Regions from separate parts of the Streptomyces sp. NPDC037301 genome, predicted to be linked through region 4. Evidence: riboswitches for the same ligand, from Rfam matches in the RefSeq annotation. Region 4 holds a riboswitch; each other region holds the start of a gene.
What was found. Region 4 has a riboswitch for cyclic di-AMP ahead of ACZ7IB_RS28530 (transglycosylase family protein). Riboswitches for the same ligand answer to the same signal wherever they lie in the genome.

Region 1 (4,993 bases), on a different contig from region 4:
TCCTTGGCGCGCGGCACCTGCTCCTCGACGATCTGGTCGAGGAGGCGTCCGCGTACGGCGAGATTGGCGTACCTGAAATTCCCGTGAGCGGAGCCTTCGGTGCCCGTCCCCGCATCGGGGTCCGGGAGCTGGTCCGCGAGAAGTACCGCGAAACGGTCCGCCCAGCCGACGAAGGTTCCGTCCGGGCCGGGGTCGCCGACTCCCTCGGTGAAGCTGTCGCCAATCGCTGCGTACGACCCGATGACGCCATGTCGGTTGATGACGCCACGTTGATTTTTTCTCGAATCGTCTGCCACAAACGCTCATCCTGCACCGCCGAATGTGACCTACGCGACCGTAATAAGGGGTTGACGGGTGGTGAGATAGACCACCCGGTCAGGTTTTGGTAAAGGGGGAATAAGCAGAAGGGACGGTGCGCCGTCGCGCACCGCCCCTTCTGTGTTGCTCAGGTCATGCCTTGTCGCTCAACTGCCCGGCCGTTCGGCTCAGACGTAGATGCCGTGCGAAGCCAGGTAGGCGATCGGGTCGATGTCCGAGCCGTACGCCGGGCCCGTGCGGACCTCGAAGTGCAGGTGCGGGCCGGTGGCGTTGCCGGTGGCGCCGGAGAGGCCGATCTGCTGACCGGTGCTCACGGTCTGGCCTGCGGAGACGGAGATCGAGGACAGGTGGCCGTACTGCGAGTAGTGGCCGTCGGCGTGCTTGATGACGACCTGGTTGCCGTACGCGCCGCCCCAGCCGGCGGTGACGACGGTGCCGGAGGTGATGGTCTTCACGCCGGTGCCGGTGAAGACGGGGAAGTCGATGCCGGTGTGGCTGCCGCTGGACCAGTTGGAGCCGGAGGCGCGGTATCCGGTGGTGTGGTTGCCGGGGACCGGGTGGGTGTAGCCGGAACTGTTGCTCTGGCCTGCCGGGGCGGAGGTCTTGGATTCCGTGACCGTCGAGGCCTTGGCCGGGGCGGACTTCTCCACGACCGACGAGGGCACCGAGGGGGCCTTCGACGGGAGGGCCGCGCCCGCGCCGGCGCCGGTGGACGCGGCGTGGCCCGACTCCTTGCCGCCGAGCGTCAGCTTCATGCCCGGGAAGATCAGGCTGGGGTCTTCACCGACGACCTTGCGGTTGTTCTGGTACAGCTTCTGCCAACCGCCCTCGACCTTGTACTCGGTGGCGATCTTCGACAGGTAGTCGCCGGAGACGACGGAGTACGTCGTGGTGGCGGCCTGCTTCTGCGCGACCGGCTTGGCCGGGGCGGCGTGCGTGGCGGCGGAGGCCGACTGCGGCGCGGCGGTCGGGGCCGACTGCGGCGCGGCCTGGGCACCGGTGGCGCCGAGCAGCGGCAGTGCGATGACGGCACCACCGGCGCCTGCGGCGGCGATGCCGCGGGCGATGGCGCTGGACTTCGTACGACGATGCTTACCCGATATGGGCATGACGTGCTTCCTCTCCGGCGCCTGCGAGGTGAGCTGTCGGGTTCGGGCTGGAGATGCCCGGCCGCACTGAGCGCGGCTTCACCCCTAGCCGGCCGGATTTCTCCGATCGGCGGCCTACCTGGTTCCCCCGCTCCTGCCACGCGATGAGTGGGTGCGAATTCCGGGCGGCGGCAGGATTAGGCGGTCCGTCCGGATTGACGGTGACCGTAAGCGAGTCGGGACGGCGATAACAACCCACTGGTTCCGTACCGGAATCCGCGCTCGGAAATCGGCGCGGAATTCTGGTCACACTCCGTGGATCAAGAATCTTGTCTTTCCGCGCCGCGCACGGAATACCCGACTGCCCCGCCAGCACACACCGTCACGGATATGATTCCGCTCACGAGAGGGCGACCATCTCCCGTAGAAGCGGGGCGTATTGAGCTAAATGCACTGATTACGGACATGTCGCGCCCGTCATTCGCGTCGGAGCCTCAGCACCCGCGCGTCGAGATCCCCCCGAAGCCCGGTGTGCAGCCCCTGGTGCAGCAGTACCGAACCGTGGTGCACCACCCCCGTGTCCAGGCAGGTGTACGTCGCTGCGGGGTCGATCCCGCGCAGCCGCAGGGCCGGGGGCCGCTCCCCGTACCTCTGTGCCTCCAGCCACATCAGGAGCACGGTCTCGTCCCCGTGGACGTACTGGACCGCGCTGAGTCCGCCGCGCGGGGCGCGCAGCCGGTACAGCGCACCGTGCTGCACCACCGGCCGGATCTCCTTGTAGAGATCCACCCAGTTCCGCGCCTCGGCCAACTCCTCCTCGCTCCAGTCGGCGAGGTCCCCGCCGACCCCGAGCACACCGGCCATCGCGCTCACGAAACGGAACCGCAGTGAGCTGGCCCTGTCGTTGAGCTGGACGTTCGGGCTGTCGGTGACCCAGGCGGCCATCACCCGGGCCGGATGGATCTGACCGAAGCCCTCCTGGATGGTGAGGCGGTCGAGCGGGTCGGTGTTGTCGGAGGTCCATACCTGGTCCGTACGGGACAGAATCCCCAGGTCGATCCTGCCGCCGCCGCCCGAGCAGGACTCGAAGGCGACGGAGGGGTGCGCGGCACGGAGCCGGTCGATCAGCGCGTACAGGGCGTCCACGTGCTCGATCCAGAGCTTCTGCTGATACTCCTCACCCGGCCAGCCCGCGTCGGTGAAGCTGCGGTTGAAGTCCCATTTCACATAGTCGACGGGCGCACTGGAGAGCAGTGTGTCCAGTTGCTCCCACAGATAGTCCTGCACATCGGTGCGGGCCAGATTGAGCACCATTTGATTGCGGAACTCGGTCCGCGCCCGCCCAGGGAAATGCTGCACCCAGTCGGGGTGCGCGCGATAGAGATCGCTGTCGGCATTGACCATTTCCGGCTCGACCCAGATACCGAACTGCATGCCGAGTCCGTGCACTTCGTCGGCGAGCGGCTTCAGTCCGCCGGGAAAGCGGTCCGGATTCGGCGTCCAGTCGCCGAGCCCGGCTCGGTCGCTGGTGCGCTGCCCGAACCACGCGTCGTCCACGACGAACAGCTCGACGCCCATCGCGGCGGCGCGCTCGGCGAGGGCGCGCTGCTGCTCCTGCGAGATGTCGAAGCCGGTCGCCTCCCAGGAGTTGTAGAGCACCGGCCGCAGGCTCTGTGCGTCCGGGATCACATGGGCCAGCTGCCAGGCGTGCCAGGCCCGGCTCGCCCCGCCGAACCCCTCCGCACTCCACAGACCGGCAAAGACGGGGGTGGTGTACGACTCCCCCGGCGCGAGCAGCAGCAGCCCCGAGTCGTCGTAGCCGGCGCCGCCGGTGATCTGTACGAGCCCATCGGGGAGCTGCTGTACGGAAATCCGCCACGACCCGGACCAGCCGAGCGCACAGCCGTACACCTCGCCGCCCTCCTCGGTCGCCGCACCGTCGGCGTCGAGTGCGACCCACGGCAGGTACTGGTGCCCGGTGTGGCCGCGCCTGCTGGAGATGACGCTCTCGCCGTACGTCAGCTCCACCCGTGCAAGCTGCGACTCCGCCGCCCAGCGTCCGTGCAGCCGGCTCAGCCGCCAGCCGTCGCGGGCGGGCAGCGACCAGGCTGCCGCGTCGGCGCGCAGCAGTTCCAGCGGCGGACCGTCCGGCCCCGCGTGGGCGACGGTGGCCCAGCGCTCGATCACATCGGAGTCGTCCCGCATCCGGTAGTGCAGGGTGAGGACGAGCCGGTGCACGGAGTCGGTGAATCCGATACGGAGTTCGTCTCCGTCCACCGTGGCGTCGGCAAAGGCCCACTCGGTGCCGCGGACCTCGGGGGTGCGTACCGAGAGGGCCGGGCGGACGAACCGGGCGCCGCCCTCCACGGGGTACTCCTCGCGGCCGTCGAGCTGTGACTCGAAGCCCCTGAAGGGTGGCTCCGGTGCTGCAGCCAGGGTCTCGGCCGCAGCAAGGGGGATCCGCGGCCCCCAGTGCAGATGGACCAGTTCGTCCCGCTCGGTGAGTCGCAGTGCGTAGCTGCTGCTCGCCCCGGTGAGCAGCCAGGTCCGGCCCTTGGCGCCAGTCTCGATCATCGCATCCCCACATTCCAACAGTTCCGCACATCATCGACCATTGCCGGTGGGTGGGCAACGACCTTGCAAGGAATTCACCGGGCGGATTCGCCGCAGGAGTACCGGAGTTCGCGGAAGTATCGACAAGAAATGACCAAGATGATTGCCCGAGGAATCAATGTCGTATCGTCGCGGGAGTGGCCTTGTCGGCGACTCGCGCCGGCGCCAGACACTCCAGGAGTCACCGTGACGCAGCAGTTGCCGCAGATCCCGTCGACGGAACCCGAGCTGGCGGGTGTCCGCAACTTCCGCGATGTGGGCGGGCTGCCCACCGCGGACGGCCGGCAGGTGCGGTACGGACGGCTCTTCCGCAGTGGTCACCTCGCCCACGCCACCGCCGAGGACGCCGCCTTCCTGGGCGGTCTCGGTCTGCACACGGTCTTCGACTTCCGCAATGCGGCCGACCACCGGCTCGACGGCCTGGATGTGGAGCTGCCGGGCGTACGGAATGTGAGCATCCCGCTCTCCGACCCCGCCGACGGCGCCGAGTTCTGGCGGATGGTCCGCGACGGCGATCTCGACCAACTGCGCTCGATCCTGGCCGACGGCAAGGGAGCGAACCGGATGATCGCCTCGTACCGCGCGATGATCCGGGACCGTACCGCCGAGCACAGCCGGGTTCTGCACGCCCTGGCCGAGGACAGCGTTCCCGCGTTGATGCACTGCGCGGCGGGCAAGGACCGGGCCGGTCTGTCGATCGCGGTGTCACTGCTCGCGGTCGGTGTCGAGCGCGACGCCATCGAGGCCGACTACCTGAAGTCGAACGACGCCCATCGCCGCTACAAGGTGCGCCGCAGCGACACCTCGGCGGACGGCATGTCGGCCGAGGTGATGGAGCTGCTCAATCCGCTCTTCGGCGCCCACGCCGACTACCTCGCGGCGGCCTTCGCCACCATCGAGGAGACCTGGGGCAGCACGGACCGCTACTTCTCCGAGGGCCTGAAGCTCGCGCCCGAGACCCGTGAGCAGCTGCG
Region 2 (4,993 bases), on a different contig from region 4:
GCCTGGAGTGTTGCCGCCGCGGCGCTCGCCCGGTCGCCGCGGTGCACCATCGAGATCGTCCGCCGGAACGAAGCGGGCTCCAGCCGCCGCACGGACAACGGCGTCGACGACATCGCGGCAACCATCTCCGGTACGACCGCCATTCCGATGCCCGCGCTGACCAGCGCACACACCAGCGCGTAGCCGGGCGACTCGCAGACCACGGCGGGCGTCGCCCCTGCTTCGGCCAACGCCTGCTCCACCCCGCGGCGCGGTGGATGCGTCGGCGCACTGCTGATCAGCGGCCGCCCCGCAAGTTCTGTCACCGGCAGTCTCCCGGTGCCTTCGGACAGCATCTGCCCGACCGCCGTGATCAGGACCAGTTCCTCGACCAGCAGCGGTTCGGCGAATACCCCGGAGGGCCAGGCCGCTGCGGCAGCCGGCTCGTACACATGGGTCAGCGCAAGATCGGCCTCGCCCGCGGCCACCGCCGCGACCCCGTCCGGCGGCTCGTACTCGGTGACCGCCAGTTCCACATCCGGGTGGGCGCGACGGAAGGCGCTCAGCACCGGCGGCAACAGATGGATGCCCGCGGTGGTGAACGTGCCGACCCGGAGGCGTCCGCCGGAGAGTCCGGAGAGACGGGCCAGTTCGTGGCGGGCCAGGTCCATCTCGTCGAGGATCCGCCGTGCGCGTCCGACCAGCAGTTCACCGGCGGCCGTGAGGCGGGCCCCTCGGCGGTGGCGCACCAGCAGTGCAGCGCCCGCCTCCCGCTCCAGCTTGGCGATCTGCTGGGAGAGCGCGGGCGCAGTGTAGCCGAGTCGGGCGGCGGCCCGGGTGATCGATCCGGCTTCCGCGACCGCCACCAGCGCCGCGAGCCGTGTCGGGTCGTACATTAAGCGTTCCTTTTGGCAGACCCAGAAGATTGCAAGTACACGCTAAAGGCTCTGCCGGGCCAGGGTGGACCCATGGACGCACAATTGATCGCCTTCACCGGGGTCGCCGCTGGAATGGTCGCGCTGCCGGGCGCGGACTTCACCGTCGTCGTACGCAACGCGCTCGCCTCCCGGTCAGCGGGGGTGGCGAGCGCGCTCGGTGTTGCCGGTGGACTCCTCGTGCACACCGCGCTGGCCGTCGCCGGGCTTGCCGCTGTGCTGGTGACGCTGCCCGTACTGTTCCGCACCGTTCAGCTGCTCGGCGGGGCCTACGTCCTCTGTCTCGGCATCAGTGCCCTGTACGCGGCTCGGCGCCGCACCACGGGCAGGGCGGGCGAGGCCGAGGGCGAACCAGCAGGGCAGGGAACGGTACGCGCACTGCGCCAGGGCTTCCTCACCAACGCCCTGAATCCCAAGGCGCCGGTGCTCTTCCTGAGTCTGCTGCCGCAGTTCGTTCCCGACGGGCAGCCGCCGCTCCCGAGGACCTTGTTGCTCGCAATGATCGTGGTGCTGCTTGCGCTGATCTGGTTTCCCGCCGTGGCCCTCCTGGTGGACCGGCTGGGCCGGTGGCTGCGCCGGCCGCGTACCGCCCGCGCCATCGAGGGCGGCAGCGGCGCGGCGCTCACCGGTCTGGGGCTGGTGCTGGTGTCCGGCTCCCTGCTGCACTGAGGAACGAGCGGGTCAGCGGCGGAGACCCGGGCCTGTCCGGTGGATCACGGCCGGGGGCGCGGGCCTGATGCGCCGGACAGGCATCAGCGGACCCGCCCGTAATAGACGCTCTTCGTCCAGATCTTCTCCAGCCGGACCACCGCGCCGGTCCTCGGCGAGTGCCAGATCCTGCCCTTACCGGCGTAGATCCCCACGTGGTAGATGCTGCGGCCGTAATGGAAGAAGACCAGATCGCCGCGTTGCCTGTGCGAGGCCGAGATATGGCGGGTCTTGTTGTACTGCTGCTGGGCCGTGCGGGGGAGCTTCTTGCCCGCCTTTTTGAACGAATAGACCGTCAGACCCGAGCAGTCGAAGCGGTTGGGGCCGGTGGCCCCCCACCCGTACGGCGATCCCTTCTTCGACGCGGCGATGTTGAGTGCCTTCATCGAGAGTGCCGCTGCCTGGGCTTGGGGCGTGGCGCCCGGGGCAAGCATGGTGCCGCCGACGGCGGCCAGTGTCAGAACCGAGGCCGTGCCGGCCCGGGCGAGCAGAGACGGGACATGAACCTGCGCAGCCATGCGCAACCCTTCGTCAGCCGCCTGTGAAGGATGACCTGTCGGGTTCGGGCTGGCGAAGTTGCCCGGCCGCGCTCGGCGGCTTCACCCCGAGGGTCGACCGGTGTTCCGGTCGACCCGTTGTGCTCGGGTCCTCCACTCCTGCCGATCCACTTCTGTCGACCAGGCATCCGGACGGCGGCAGGACTCGGCGTCCGCCCGGACCGCCCCGTCGCGGTGGCGGGGGCTTGTCGTCCCAGGGATCTTGACGCACCGACTGCCGGATTTCCGAGTGAAAGCGACGATATGTGAGTCTCCTCACGAATGGCCCGTTTGGGTGGGGCTGGTGATTTCGAAGACCGTGCAGGTCACTCGGACCGGTCTCGCACCAGGGATGGAGGGAGGGATTCCGATCACTGTTCTCGCAGAAAACGCAAGTTGAGATATCGCCCGTGAGGGGGAATCCCTACGCCGAACGAGCTAGGAATTTTGATGTGCCTGCCGGGCGTGTCGCGCAGGGGAGTTGAGCGAAGTCCGTCGGAGTCGGGGACGGAGTGAGTTGAGCAAACCCCGTCGGAGGTGAGGGCAGGGGGAGTTGGCCGGAGCCGGCCGGGGTGGGAGACGAAGTGGGCTGCTCAACTCGTCTGAGCGGGGGGTACGGTGACGCGTCCGGCCCGCCGTTCCCCGTCCAGTACGCGCAGCGCCCGCGCCAAGGTGGCGGCGTGGATCTGCGCCTCGCCGCGCTCATGCATCAATGCGAGGGCATCCCGCAGCGCGCCCGCCCGTGAGGCCAGTGCCTGTGCGGCGCGCAGTGCGCCGTAGGTGTCGCTGCCGCGTGCCGGGTTGATCCGGCCCAGTTGGTCCAGGACTTCGAGGTAGCAGTCGATGAACTCCCCCTCCGCGCGCGTCAGTGCGGGGAGCGGCGGCAACTCCGGTGGCTGCATCGGGCGTTCACCTCGCGCTGTGCGGCGGGAGTGACGACTTCCGGGTCTCCATGATGTGGTCCACCAGACCGTACGCCTTGGCGCCCGCCGCGTCGAGGATGAGGTCGCGCTCGATGTCGGTGGCGATCTGCTCTGCGCTGCGGCCCGTGTGACGGGCCAACAGTGTGGTGATCATCTCGCGGACCCGTTCCAATTCCTGTGCCTCGATCTCCAGATCGGAAGGCTGGCCCTGAACCGGCTCGGTGAGCCCGGGCTGCTGCACGACGACCCTGGCGCCGGGCAGTGCGTGCCGCCGGCCGGGAGCGCCTGCGGCGAGCAGTGCGGACGCGCAGGAACCGGCCTGGCCGAGGCAGTAGGTCTCCACCTCGCAGGTGAGGTACTGCATCGTGTCGTAGACCGCGGACATGGCACCGAACGAGCCGCCGGGGGAGTTGATGTAGAGCGAGATGGGCCGGTCAGGGGCGTCGTGTTCCAGATACATGAACTGGGCGATCAGATCGGTGGCCGCGGTGTCGTCGACCGGGGTGCCGAGGAAGACGATCCGTTCGGCGAGCAGCTTGGAGTACGGATCGAGGGTGCGGGTCCCGTTGGTCGTGCGCTCGGTGAACTCGGGCAGCACGTAACGGGCGGTGGGGCGGAACAGCATGGCGTTGCCTTTCCTCCGGGGCTGTACGGGGACCTGCGCAAGCATCTGTAAAGAATGTACAGGACGTACAGAAAATTATGATGGGGAGCAGCACCGTCTCGCTGTGTGCGACGGTGGTCGGGGCGTAGCCGGGCCCAGCCGTTGGCTTGCCGGTCACGGGGTTCAGGGCGGTCCCGCTCTGTACCGACCGGCGCTTCGGAGTCGAGCCCTTGCTCGGCTTGACCGTCACCCGAATCCAGCGGCTGAAGTCCCGGGCCTCGACCCGGGTCGCCCGGCCCCAGGGGACCCCCACTGCCTGCAGGAACCGCCACCACCGCAGCAGATCCATTCGAACCGTCGACGGAGCCCTGCCGGCCGCCAGCGGCTCCTGAAAGTAGACCGCGACCGCTTCCACGCTTGTACCGTCGGGGTCGAGGAGCCGATAGGGCTCGTACCGGTCGCCGGTCTCCACCAGCCGACCCCACCGAGGAACCACCAAGGCGGCCAGATCCCGCTCGGGCGCATCGTTCGTCACGACCGGTCAACGTAGCGACCGCGGACACCACTTTCCCTCTGAACTGCAGAACCTCCGGGGTTCGTTCAGTCAACGGGGCGTCCGCTGCCCGATGCTCTGGCCCGACCCCGACCCGGGGGTCCGTCGTCGTGCTGAACGGCATTGGACCCGCGAGTTCGACTCCAACTCGTGACCACGCCGCTTCCGGGCTCCGTGGACGGACAAACGGGGAGCGGACTAGCCAAGAGGGCAGCGGTAGCGCAACTTGTTGAGAGATCCGCCGCCGGTGGAGTCCTCCACGGCCGCGCCGTCTGCGCCCCAGCCAGCGGCTTCGTAGAAGCGCCGGGCGCGTTCGTTGTCTTCCAGGACCCACAAGGTGGCTTGCGTGTAGTCGGCCTGTCCGAGAGCCGCCAACGTGGCCAGCATCAACTGCCTTCCGATTCCCGTGCCCCAGACCTCGGGCATCGCGTAGAGTGTGCCGATTTCCGCGATGACAGGGGTGTCCTGAGACGGGCCGAAACTTGCGAATCCGACGATCCCGGCCTCGGTTTCAGCTACCAGTACTCCCGACGATGGCCACCGTGTTTTCGCGATTCGTGTCTTCCACTCGGACTCTTGGCGGCTCGGGTCCATGGCGTCGAGGTAGTGCTGGGGAACAAGACCGGCAAAGGCCACCTGCCAGGAGCGCACGTGGACGCCAGCGACCTCTGAAGCATCATCAGGCCATGCCTGTCGAATCTGCATGGCTGTCATTCTTCAAGTCCCGTCAATTTGGGCCAAGTTCTTTTCCTGAG
Region 3 (4,993 bases), on a different contig from region 4:
GGCCCGCGCCGCGCCGGTAGAGCCCGGAGAGCAGCGCGATGCCGATCGCTCCGGACTGGGTGAAGAGGCCGATGCGTCCGGGGGCGGGCGGCTCGGGGGCGAGGGAGGCGTTCAGCCGGACGGCTTCGGAGTTGTTGATGACGCCGAAGGCATTCGGGCCGATGATCCGCATCCCGTACGAGCGGGCCTGGCGGACCAGTTCACGCTGCCGTTCCCTGCCTTCGGCGCCCCATTCGGCGTACCCGGCGGAGAGGACGATCAGGCCCTGGACACCGTGCTCACCGCAGTCGGCGACGGCCTCCGGAACCCGGTCGGCGGGGACGGCGACGACCGCGAGATCCACCCGTTCGTCGATCTCACCGACGGAACGGTGGGCGGGGACACCGTCGATCGTGCCCTGGTCGGCGGCGAAGGCGCGGTTCACCGCGTACGTACGGCCGGTGAAGCCGGCCCCGAGGAGGTTGCGCAGGACCGTGCGGCCGACCCCGCCGGGAGTCCGGCCCGCGCCGATGACGGCGACGGATCCGGGGGCGAGCAGCCGTTGCACGGAGCGCGCCTCGGCCCGCTGCTCACGGCCGCGCTGCACGGCGAGCGACTCTGCGGTCGGTTCGAGGTCCAGGGTGAGATGGACGGAGCCGTCCTCGAAACTGCGCTGCTGGGTGTACCCGGCGTCCCGGAACACCTTGATCATCTTGTTGTTTGCGGGCAGCACCTCGGCAGCGAAGCGGCGGATGCCGCGCTCGCGGGCGACGGCTGCAATGTGTTCGAGGAGCGCCGATGCCACGCCCCGGCCCTGATGCGCGTCCTGGACGAGGAAGGCGACCTCGGCCTCGTCGGCGGGCGCGGAAGCGGGCCTGCCCCGCTCGTCGATCCGGTCGTAGCGGACGGTCGCGATGAACTCGCCGCCGACCGTGACCGCGAGCCCCACCCGGTCGACGTAGTCGTGATGGGTGAAGCGGTGCACGTCCCTGTCGGACAGACGCGGGTACGGGGCGAAGAAGCGGTAGTACTTCGACTCGTCGGAGACCTGCTCGTAGAAGCTGACCAGCCGTTCGGCGTCGTCCGTGGTGATGGGCCTGATCCGGGCGGTTCCTCCGTCGCGGAGGACCACGTCCGCTTCCCAGTGGTCGGGGTACGCGTGATGCGGACTCTGCTCCGGCGAGGGCTGCATGCGCAAAGACTACGGCTCCGTCAGCGGTCGCGTAGGTCTTGGGGCCGGGGCAGTCTGAGGGGGCCGATCGGCGGTGGAGCACGGGTTGTGGGCGTGCCGCAGGTCGGCCGGAGCATCGCGCACCACATGAGAGACTGGTCTAGACAACCATTGATTCGTGAAGGGCAGAACCATGGCTGAGCGCCGCGTCAACGTCGGTTGGGCCGAGGGCCTGCACGCCCGCCCCGCTTCCATCTTCGTCCGTGCCGCTACGGCTTCCGGCGTCCCCGTGACGATCTCCAAGGCCGACGGCAACCCGGTGAACGCCGCCTCCATGCTCGCGGTGCTCGGTCTCGGCGCGCACGGCGGCGAGGAGATCGTGCTCGCGTCCGAGGCCGACGACTCCGAAGCCGCCCTGGACCGTCTGGCGAAGCTGGTCGCCGAAGGGCTCGACGAGCTTCCGGAGACCGTCTGAACCATTTTCTGCAAGAGAGCCGCGGCACCCTTATTGAGGGCCGCGGCTTTTTCGCTTTCCTGACTCGGGACGACCGGAGCAAATTCAGGCAGCCCAAAGAAAGCCCTCAACGAATTACGAATCTTTGTATACGGCGTAATTGTTAATTCTGAACACCCGTGGTGTTTACGGAATGTTGCGAAGTCCTCACCCGGTCGGCGCGCGAGGCGTCGGGCCGGCGGCCCGGCCGGTCGACGCGGCGCAGCCGGTGCGCGGCCGCGGCCCGTTCGGCGTGCTGGGTGGCCAGCACCCTGGCCCGTTCCGCATCACGCCGCGCCACCGCGTCCACAATGGCCCCGCGCTCGGCCCAGGAGTCCACCGGGCGGGCCGGCTGCTCGACCGTGTACATCCAGGCGATCTTGTGGCGGAGCTGGGTGAGCAGCGCGATCAGGCCGGGACTGCCGCAGGCCTGCGCCAACGTCTCGTGGAACCAGCCGCCGAGTGAGCGCAGATCCTCCCCCTCGCCCCGCCGGGCCCGCTCCTGGCCGAGCCTGACCAGACCGCGCAATACCTTGAGATGCACCTCGGTGCGGCGCTGCGCGGCGCGCGCGGCGCCCAACGGCTCCAGCAGCATCCGGACCTCCAGGAGGTCGGCGGCCTCCTGCTCGGTGGGCTCGGCGACACAGGCGCCCGCGTGCCGGCGAGTGACCACGAAGCCCTCGGACTCCAGGGTGCGCAGCGCTTCCCGTACCGGAACACGGGAGACTCCGTAACGGCGCGCCAGCAGCTCCTCGGTTAGCCGGCTTCCGCGTTCGAAGACACCGGAGACGATGTCGTCACGGATTGCCGTGCATACCGAATGCGCCGGAATACGCATGTTCGAACCTCCGCCTTAATCCCCGCGAAACGCGGCCGACCGACGCTTGTTCTGCGACTCTATTGCAATGCGGCCGCATTTCCGATGCCGGGTGGAAATTCATGAATATCTTTTGGCCACAGGACGGTTCGGGGAGCAGGTACTGCGGGCGGGCGCGCGGGCCGGACACGGCGAAGGCCCCGGCGTGCTGCCGGGGCCTTCGAAGAGGTGCTGCGGGTGGAGCGTCGGTCAGACGTTGACGCCGTGGGCGCGCAGGTACGCGACGGGGTCCATGTCGGAGCCGTACGACGGCGTGGTCCGGGCCTCGAAGTGAAGGTGCGGGCCGGTGGAGTTGCCGGTCGAGCCGGAGAGGCCGATCTGCTGGCCCGCGCCGACGCTCTGGCCGACGGAGACGCCGATCGAGGAGAGGTGGCCGTACTGCGTGTACGTGCCGTCCGTCATCCGGAGCACGATGTTGTTGCCGTACGCGCCCCCCCAGCCGGCCTCGACGACCGTGCCGGCACCGACGGCGACGACGGAGCTGCCGGACGCGGCGTGGAAGTCGATGCCCGAGTGGCTGCCGGAGGACCAGAGCGAGCCGCTGGACTTGTAGCCGGTGGTGACGTACGAACCGGCGACCGGGAGCTGGAAGTACCCCAGGCGGGTGCGCTCGGCGGACCGGGCGGCGCGGGCCTTCTCGGCGCGCGCCTCGGCCGCGCGCTTCGCGTCGGCCTTGGCCTTCGCCTCGGCCTTCTTCTTGGCCTCGGCCTTCCGCTGGGCCTCCGCCTTCGCCTTCGCCGCGACATCGGCCTGGTGCTTCTGCGCGTCGGCCTGGGCGTCGATCTGGTCGGCGAGGGCGCCCTCGATGGCGATGACCTGGTTCAGACCGGTCTCGTTGACGGAGGAGTCCGCGGCGAGGGCCGGAGAGGCCATGCCGCCTATGACGCCGGTGGTGGCCAGAGCGGCGACGCCGGCGATCTTCGCGCTGCTGCGCGTCAGTCGACTCGGGGCACGATGCTTCCCGGTGGCACGGGTGAACGCCATGAAGTGGCTGATCCTTTCCTTCCTTCTCGCCTACCGGGTTAGCTGACGGGTTCGGAGCAGGAAGGTCTCCTACGGACGCCCTGACCTCATCCGGGCTCAGGCATCCGATTCACCCCAGGGACTGCATGGGTCCCCGGCTCCCCAGGCTCGCGCCTGACGGGGACTCGGCGATGACTGCCCGGTACGTCACGGATGCGGCATACGAGTGACGGACAGCCCGGCCGACGCTAAGCGGGGTCACTTGCATTCACCAAACGGACAGCCCGTTTTGTAGCGCATCCCACAGGGCAGACAGGCAACCTTTCGACTAAAAAGAACAAAAAGGAAGACTCCGGCGAGATTTCACTCACAGGAGTCTTCCTTCTGTCCCGATATGCGGACTATGACGGATCGGTGGACCGACCGTTGCCTTCGGTGCTCGGTCGAACGTGAAAGTCGACCGGTGGACTGTCACACGCAAGGGGCCGGCCGGGCGGGGGTCGCCCGCCTCGGCCCGGCCGGCCGGCCGGTGTCCACGACGGGTATGCCCGTCAGCCGGCGACCACCGACACCTCTCCGATACCCAGGGCCCGGACCGGCTCCTCGATCTGTGACGCGTCACCGACGAGGATCGTGACCAGCCGGTCACCCGGGAAGGCGTTGACCACCGCAGCGGTCGCCTCGACCGTGCCGGTCTCCGCGAGCCGGGCGTACAACTGTGCCTGGTAGTCGTCCGGGAGGTGCTGCTCGACCTGGTCGGCGAGAGTGCCCGCGACCGAGGCCGCCGTCTCGAACTTCAGCGGTGCGACACCCACGAGGTTCTGCACGGCCGTCTCACGCTCTTCATCGGTCAGCCCCTCGGCCGCCAGGGTCCGCAGGACCGTCCACAGGTCCTTCAGCGCCGGTCCCGTGGACTCCGTGTCCACCGATCCGCTGATGGCGAGCATCGCGGCACCGGTCGCCCCCGAGGCGGAATCCGGGGCCGACGACCGCAGCACCTGGGCGAAGGCCCGTACGCCGTAGGTGTAGCCCTTCTCCTCGCGCAGCACACGGTCCAGCCGAGAGGTGAGCGTGCCGCCCAGGCAGTACGTGCCCAGCACCTGGGCCGGCCACACGCTGTCGTGCCGGTCGGCGCCGATCCGGCCGATCAGCAGCTGCGTCTGCACCGCGCCCGGACGGTCGACGACCACCACTCGGCCGGTGTCGTCGGCGGTGATCGGCGGGGCGGGACGAGGCTCCGCGGTGTCTCCCGACCAGTCACCGAGAGTGTCGGCGAGCAGGGCGTCCAGGTCGATGCCGGTGAGGTCACCGACGACCACGGCGGTCGCGGTGGACGGCCGGACGTGGGCGTCGAAGAAGGCACGCACAGCCGCCGAGTCGATCCGCTCCACCGTCTCCTCGCTGCCCTGGCGCGGGCGCGACATCCGCGCCGCGGCCGGGAAGAGCTCCTTGGAGAGCTGCTTGGCGGCGCGCCGGGCCGGGTTGGCCTGCTCGTGCGGGATCTCGTCGA
Region 4 (4,993 bases):
ATGGACGGCACGAGGCATCTCCTTCTGGGATATGACACTGGTTGTGCAGGGTCACTTTGGCCTTGCGACAAGAGCCTAACCGGCCCGGCCCGCTCAGTCGGACGACCGCCCGTCCCCTGGGACGAAAAAGGACCCAAGAGCGAGCATTGCCGGGCAAACGGTCAGAATTTTACTGATCAGCAACTACAACAGTTGAACGATCACCCATAGCCAACACCCCCTGTGCGGCACACGGGGCTCCCTCTGTACAGGGGTGACGCACCACACGTGGAGGCGGCGTATCGGACAGAGGTGCCGCGTCACGCAGAAACCCCGGCCCGGCGCGTACGGGGGATTGCGCGCCGGGCCGGGGTGCTCGGGGGGAGTGAGCCTGAACTACTTCGTCAGGTGGAGCTGCTGACCCGGGTAGATCAGGTCGGCGTCCTTGACGATGTCCTTGTTCAGCTCGAACAGCTGCTGCCAGCCGCCCTTGACCTTGTGGTCGGCGGCGATCTTGCTCAGGGAGTCGCCGGAGGCGACCTTGTACTCGCCGTCGCCCTTCTTGACCTTCTCGCCGGTCGGGGTGGTGACGGTCTTCTCGGCCTGCGGGGCGGCGGAGCGGTCCGAACGGGAGGCGGCCGGGGCCTCGGTGCGCTCGGTCTTCTCCGGCTGGGCCTGCCGCTTCGGCGCGGCCGGGGTGCTCTTCTGCTCGGTGGCGTTGGAGCTGGAGGTGGAGTTCGAGGAGGAGCCGGTGTCGACGCCCGGGTCGACACCGTCGTTGGTCAGGTTGCCGGCACCGGCGCAGCCCCAGGCACCCGGCCCCTGCATGTCGAGGAGCTTCTCGGCGGTGGCGATCTGCTGAGCCTTGGTGGCCAGGTCGGCACGGGAGGCGTACTGCGTACCACCGGCGGCGGCCCAGCTGGACTGCGAGAACTGCAGACCGCCGTAGTAGCCGTTACCGGTATTGATGGACCAGTTGCCACCGGACTCGCACTGGGCGACGGCGTCCCAGGTGGCGACAGAGGCGGCGGAGGCGCCGGTCGCGCCCATCAGCGGTACGGCGACAGCGGTACCGGCGACACCGGCGAGCGTGGCGATACGGACGGCCTTGGACGGGCGGCGGTGCTTGCCCTTGCTGGAAAGCAGCATGGAACTTCTCCTCACCGACGCCTACGAGGTGAGCTGTCGGGTTCGGGCCAAGTGAGTTGCCCGGTCGCACGTCCTAGCACGCGACTTCACCCCAAGCCGGTCCTGATGCGTCTTTCGACGATCGGGCCCGGCGCTTACCTGGGTCCCCCGCTCCTGCCTACGGCGCTTTACGCGTCTGTTCCCTTCGACCGACGGCAGGATTCGGCGTGACGGTCGACGGGGCCCGCGGTGCGAGCGGTTCCGACCGTAAACATACGCAACCCTCACATTCAAAGACGGACACATCGGACAATCTTCCCCTACTTGCATCTGAGGAACCGTCGTTTTCGCAGGTGGGGGCGGTGCAGAAGGGTTACCCGGACGCGACACGCCAGTTGACGCAAAGAGACCCATGTCTCACTTACACATAAGCGGACATAGGTCTCTGAACTACCCCAGTTTTTGAGGCCTTTTTAACCGATTTTCAGACCGACCTCACTCGGCCTTCACATCGAGATCGAGGCTCTGGCCAGGGAGGATGAGGTCCGGGTCGGAGCCGACGGCATCCTTGTTGGCCTCGTAGAGTGCGGGCCAGCCACCGGAAACCTTCTGTGCGTCAGCAATCGCCCAGAGGTTGTCGCCGGGGTGCACGGTGTACGTACCGTCGGCGACCGAAGCGCCCGCGTCGCGCGCGTCGGCGTCACCGCGGGAGGCGTGGCGGCCCGACTCGCGGTCAACGCCGTACGCATCCCGGCTCCCTTCGGGGGCCGGCGCGCCGCGGTGCTTGCCACCGACACCGTCGGACGAATCGGATGAACCGGATGAGCCGGACGAATCGGGCACCCCGGAGGACGGAGTGGCCGGCGCGGTGGCCGGAGGCTTCGCGGACGTCCTGGCCTTGTCGGCCGACTTGTCGGCGGCGCTCGAGCCCTTCGAGCCGCCCGTACCGTCCGAGGCCCTGCCCGACGGCGCGGCGTCATCGGACGGGGCCGCCGACGCACCGTCAGCCGGCTCCGCGCTCTGTGTCGGCTCGGAGGAGGGTGCGGACCCCGGGTCGACACCCGGCAGCGTCCCGTCCACCGCGAGGCCGGAGATGACCGCACAGCTGGGCCACGCCTGCGGGCCCTTGTCGTCCAGGACCTTCTGGGCCACGGCTATCTGCTGCGCGCGGCTGGCGAGGTCGGCACGCGGGGCGTACGTCTCGCCGCCGTACGCCTTCCAGGTCTCCTGCGAGAACTGCAGACCGCCATAGAAGCCGTTGCCGAGGTCGGCGCTCCACATGCCGCCGCTCTCGCACTCGGCCACCCGGTCCCAGGTCGTGGCGTCGGCCGCGTGCGCACCGGACGCGCCGAGCAGCGGGATGGCGATGGCCGATCCGGTCACGCCCGCGGCGACGACGATGGCGGGTGCCTGACGAGGGCGACGGTGTCTGCCGTTCGCGGAGCCCATGGGGTTGCCTTCCGTGTGACTGACGAGTGACTGGTGAGTCGAACGGTGAACCTAGCGGGACTCGAACGTGTGTCACAAGTCGATGCAGCACAGATCACGTGAAAGTCACAGAGTTGACGGATCGTCACTTCATGCCGGGGGCGGACCCCGGCGCGAACTCCACGGGCAGAGTGCGCAGTCCACGCATGATGAGCCCGCCACGCCACCGCAAATCGGTAGGTTCCACCGCAAGCCGCAGATCCGGAAGGCGCCTCAGAAGCGTCGCGAGCGCGGCCTGTCCCTCCAGTCGGGCGAGCGGTGCTCCCAGGCAGTAGTGGATGCCGTGCCCGTATCCGAGGTGCTGATTGTCACGCCGTGCGAGGTCGAGCGTGTCGGGGTCCTCGAAGCGCTCCGGGTCGCGGTCGGCTGCGGCGAGTACGACGAGTACGGGGTCGCCGGCCGCGATGTCCTGTCCGCCGAGCGTCAGCGGCTCGGTGGCGAACCGCCAGGTCGCCAGCTCCACCGGGCCGTCGTATCGCAGCAGTTCCTCGATCCCGGTCTCCAGCAGATTGCTCTCCCCCGTGTCGAGGGAGTGCTGCAGCCGCTCGCGCTGTGCGGGGTTGCGCAGCAGTGCGTACACCCCGTTGCCGATGAGGTTGACCGTCGTCTCGAACCCGGCGAAGAGCAGGATGAAGGCCATGGCCGCGGCCTCGTTCTCGGTGAGGTGCTCGCCGTGGTCGCTGGCCCGGATCAGCCCCGAGATCAGGTCGTCCCCCGGGTTCTCCCGCTTGCGGTGGATCAGTTCGGCGAGATAGCCGCGCATCTTCTTCACCGACCTGGCCACCCCGCCGCGCGGGCCGCCGCCGTGGCGGATCATCATGCCCGCCCAGTCCCGGAAGTCGTCCTGGTCCTCGCGCGGGACGCCGAGCAGATCGCAGATCGCGTAGATGGGCAGCGGGAACGCGAAGTCGTGGATGAGGTCCGCCTTCCCCTCCGCGATGAAGCGGTCGATGAGGCGGTCCGTCAGTTCCTGCACCCGCGGCGCGAACTCGGCGACCCGGCGCGGAGTGAACGCCTTGGAGACGAGGCGGCGCAGCCGGGTGTGGTCGGGCGGGTCGATGTTCAGCAGATGCGTCATCAGCTCCGCCTTGCGCTCGCCCGGGATGCCCGTCTTCCCCTTGGCGTGCGCCGGCTCGGCGTGGTGCGCCGGGTTCTTGGAGAGCCGGGTGTCGGCGAGCGCCTGCCGGGCGTCGGTGTACCGGGTCACGAGCCAGGCCTCGACACCGCTGGGCAGCGCGGTCCGGTGTACGGGACTGTGCTCGCGCAGCCAGGCGTAGGCCGGGTACGGGTCGGTGGCGAACTCCCAGGTGAAGAGTTCGGGGGCGCCGGCGGGGCAGGCGGGGTGATCGGCTGGGCGGTCGGCGGGGCTGTGGTTCACCCCCCGACGTTATCCGTTGCCCTCCGCCGCCCGGATGGCGTCCCGGTAGGCGCGGCCCGCGGCCCGCAGTGCGGCTTCGGGGTCGACGCCGTCCTGTTCGGCGTGTACGGCGAGGGCGAGGAGCTCGTAACCGATGCCGTCGCCCGTGGGGAGCGCCACATCGAGCCCTGCGGTACGGACCCGGCCGGCCAGTTTCGCCGCGAGCGCCAGTCCGGGCTGGCCGAGCGGGACTCCGTCGGTGACCGAGTCGCGCTGCTTCTCGATGGCCTTGGTCCGCAGCCAGTGGGCGTGCACGTCCTGAGGGGTCTCGGCGGTCTCGTCGCCGAAGACGTGCGGGTGGCGGTGGATCAGCTTCTCGACGAGGGTCGCGGCCACGTCGTCGACGGAGAACGGCTCGTCCTCGGCCTCCTCGGCGATCCGGGCGTGGAAGACGACCTGCAGGAGTACGTCCCCGAGCTCCTCGCGCAGCTCGTCGCGGTCGCCGTCCTCGATCGCCTCGACGAGTTCGTACGCCTCCTCGATGGCGTACTTGGCGAGGCCCTTGTGGGTCTTCTGCGAGGTCCAGGGGCATTCGATCCGGATCCGGTCCATGACCTGGACCAGATCGAGGAGCCGGGCGCCCGGCAGATCGTACGAACCGGGCAGCAACTCCAGGTCCGGCATCTGCACCCGGCCCGAACCGGCGAGCCGGGCCAGCCCATCGGTCAGCGGCTGGCTGCCCTCGCCGCCCGTGAGAACGACGACGCTCCGGCCGCCCGCACAGGCGTCGACGAGCTCCTGCGCGGTGGGCGCGGAATGCTCGACGCCGACGCCCGCCTCGCGCAGATACGGCAGCTGCGGGTGGTCCGGCTCGGCGCAGAGCACCCGGTCGGCGGCGTGCAGCGTCTGCCAGGCGGGCCAGGACAGCAGTCCCGGCGCGACACGGTGGCTGGCGGTGAGCAGGACGATGCGGCCGGGGTCTTCAGCGTTCACCGTTCGAATCTACCTCGGTCGGTCCGGCCGCCGTTTTCCACGGTCTAG

Region 1: another riboswitch for cyclic di-AMP. It lies ahead of ACZ7IB_RS13105 (M23 family metallopeptidase); the one in region 4 lies ahead of ACZ7IB_RS28530 (transglycosylase family protein).
Region 2: another riboswitch for cyclic di-AMP. It lies ahead of ACZ7IB_RS23640 (C40 family peptidase); the one in region 4 lies ahead of ACZ7IB_RS28530 (transglycosylase family protein).
Region 3: another riboswitch for cyclic di-AMP. It lies ahead of ACZ7IB_RS31900 (M23 family metallopeptidase); the one in region 4 lies ahead of ACZ7IB_RS28530 (transglycosylase family protein).

What each region holds. Positions count from the first base shown of each region.
Region 1 is NZ_JBVJWD010000006.1:180,571-185,563, reverse strand. Features, by position in the region: gene ACZ7IB_RS13110 (SGNH/GDSL hydrolase family protein) at 1-296, opposite strand, end outside; gene ACZ7IB_RS13105 (M23 family metallopeptidase) at 486-1,427, opposite strand; cyclic di-AMP (ydaO/yuaA leader) riboswitch at 1,431-1,587, opposite strand; gene ACZ7IB_RS13100 (alpha-galactosidase) at 1,884-3,980, opposite strand; gene ACZ7IB_RS13095 (tyrosine-protein phosphatase) at 4,206-4,993, shown strand, end outside.
Region 2 is NZ_JBVJWD010000015.1:30,295-35,287, reverse strand. Features, by position in the region: gene ACZ7IB_RS23650 (LysR family transcriptional regulator) at 1-875, opposite strand, end outside; gene ACZ7IB_RS23645 (LysE family translocator) at 948-1,583, shown strand; gene ACZ7IB_RS23640 (C40 family peptidase) at 1,667-2,140, opposite strand; cyclic di-AMP (ydaO/yuaA leader) riboswitch at 2,144-2,316, opposite strand; gene ACZ7IB_RS23635 (hypothetical protein) at 2,752-3,060, opposite strand; gene ACZ7IB_RS23630 (ATP-dependent Clp protease proteolytic subunit) at 3,068-3,703, opposite strand; gene ACZ7IB_RS23625 (GNAT family N-acetyltransferase) at 4,437-4,943, opposite strand.
Region 3 is NZ_JBVJWD010000026.1:14,731-19,723, reverse strand. Features, by position in the region: gene ACZ7IB_RS31915 (bifunctional acetate--CoA ligase family protein/GNAT family N-acetyltransferase) at 1-1,171, opposite strand, end outside; gene ACZ7IB_RS31910 (HPr family phosphocarrier protein) at 1,344-1,625, shown strand; gene ACZ7IB_RS31905 (GntR family transcriptional regulator) at 1,768-2,481, opposite strand; gene ACZ7IB_RS31900 (M23 family metallopeptidase) at 2,710-3,504, opposite strand; cyclic di-AMP (ydaO/yuaA leader) riboswitch at 3,518-3,684, opposite strand; gene ACZ7IB_RS31895 (M16 family metallopeptidase) at 4,035-4,993, opposite strand, start outside.
Region 4 is NZ_JBVJWD010000020.1:105,333-110,325, forward strand. Features, by position in the region: gene eno (phosphopyruvate hydratase) at 1-11, opposite strand, end outside; gene ACZ7IB_RS28530 (transglycosylase family protein) at 376-1,128, opposite strand; cyclic di-AMP (ydaO/yuaA leader) riboswitch at 1,132-1,303, opposite strand; gene ACZ7IB_RS28535 (transglycosylase family protein) at 1,603-2,556, opposite strand; gene ACZ7IB_RS28540 (cytochrome P450 family protein) at 2,681-3,973, opposite strand; gene ACZ7IB_RS28545 (nucleoside triphosphate pyrophosphohydrolase) at 3,983-4,945, opposite strand; gene ACZ7IB_RS28550 (SurA N-terminal domain-containing protein) at 4,990-4,993, opposite strand, start outside.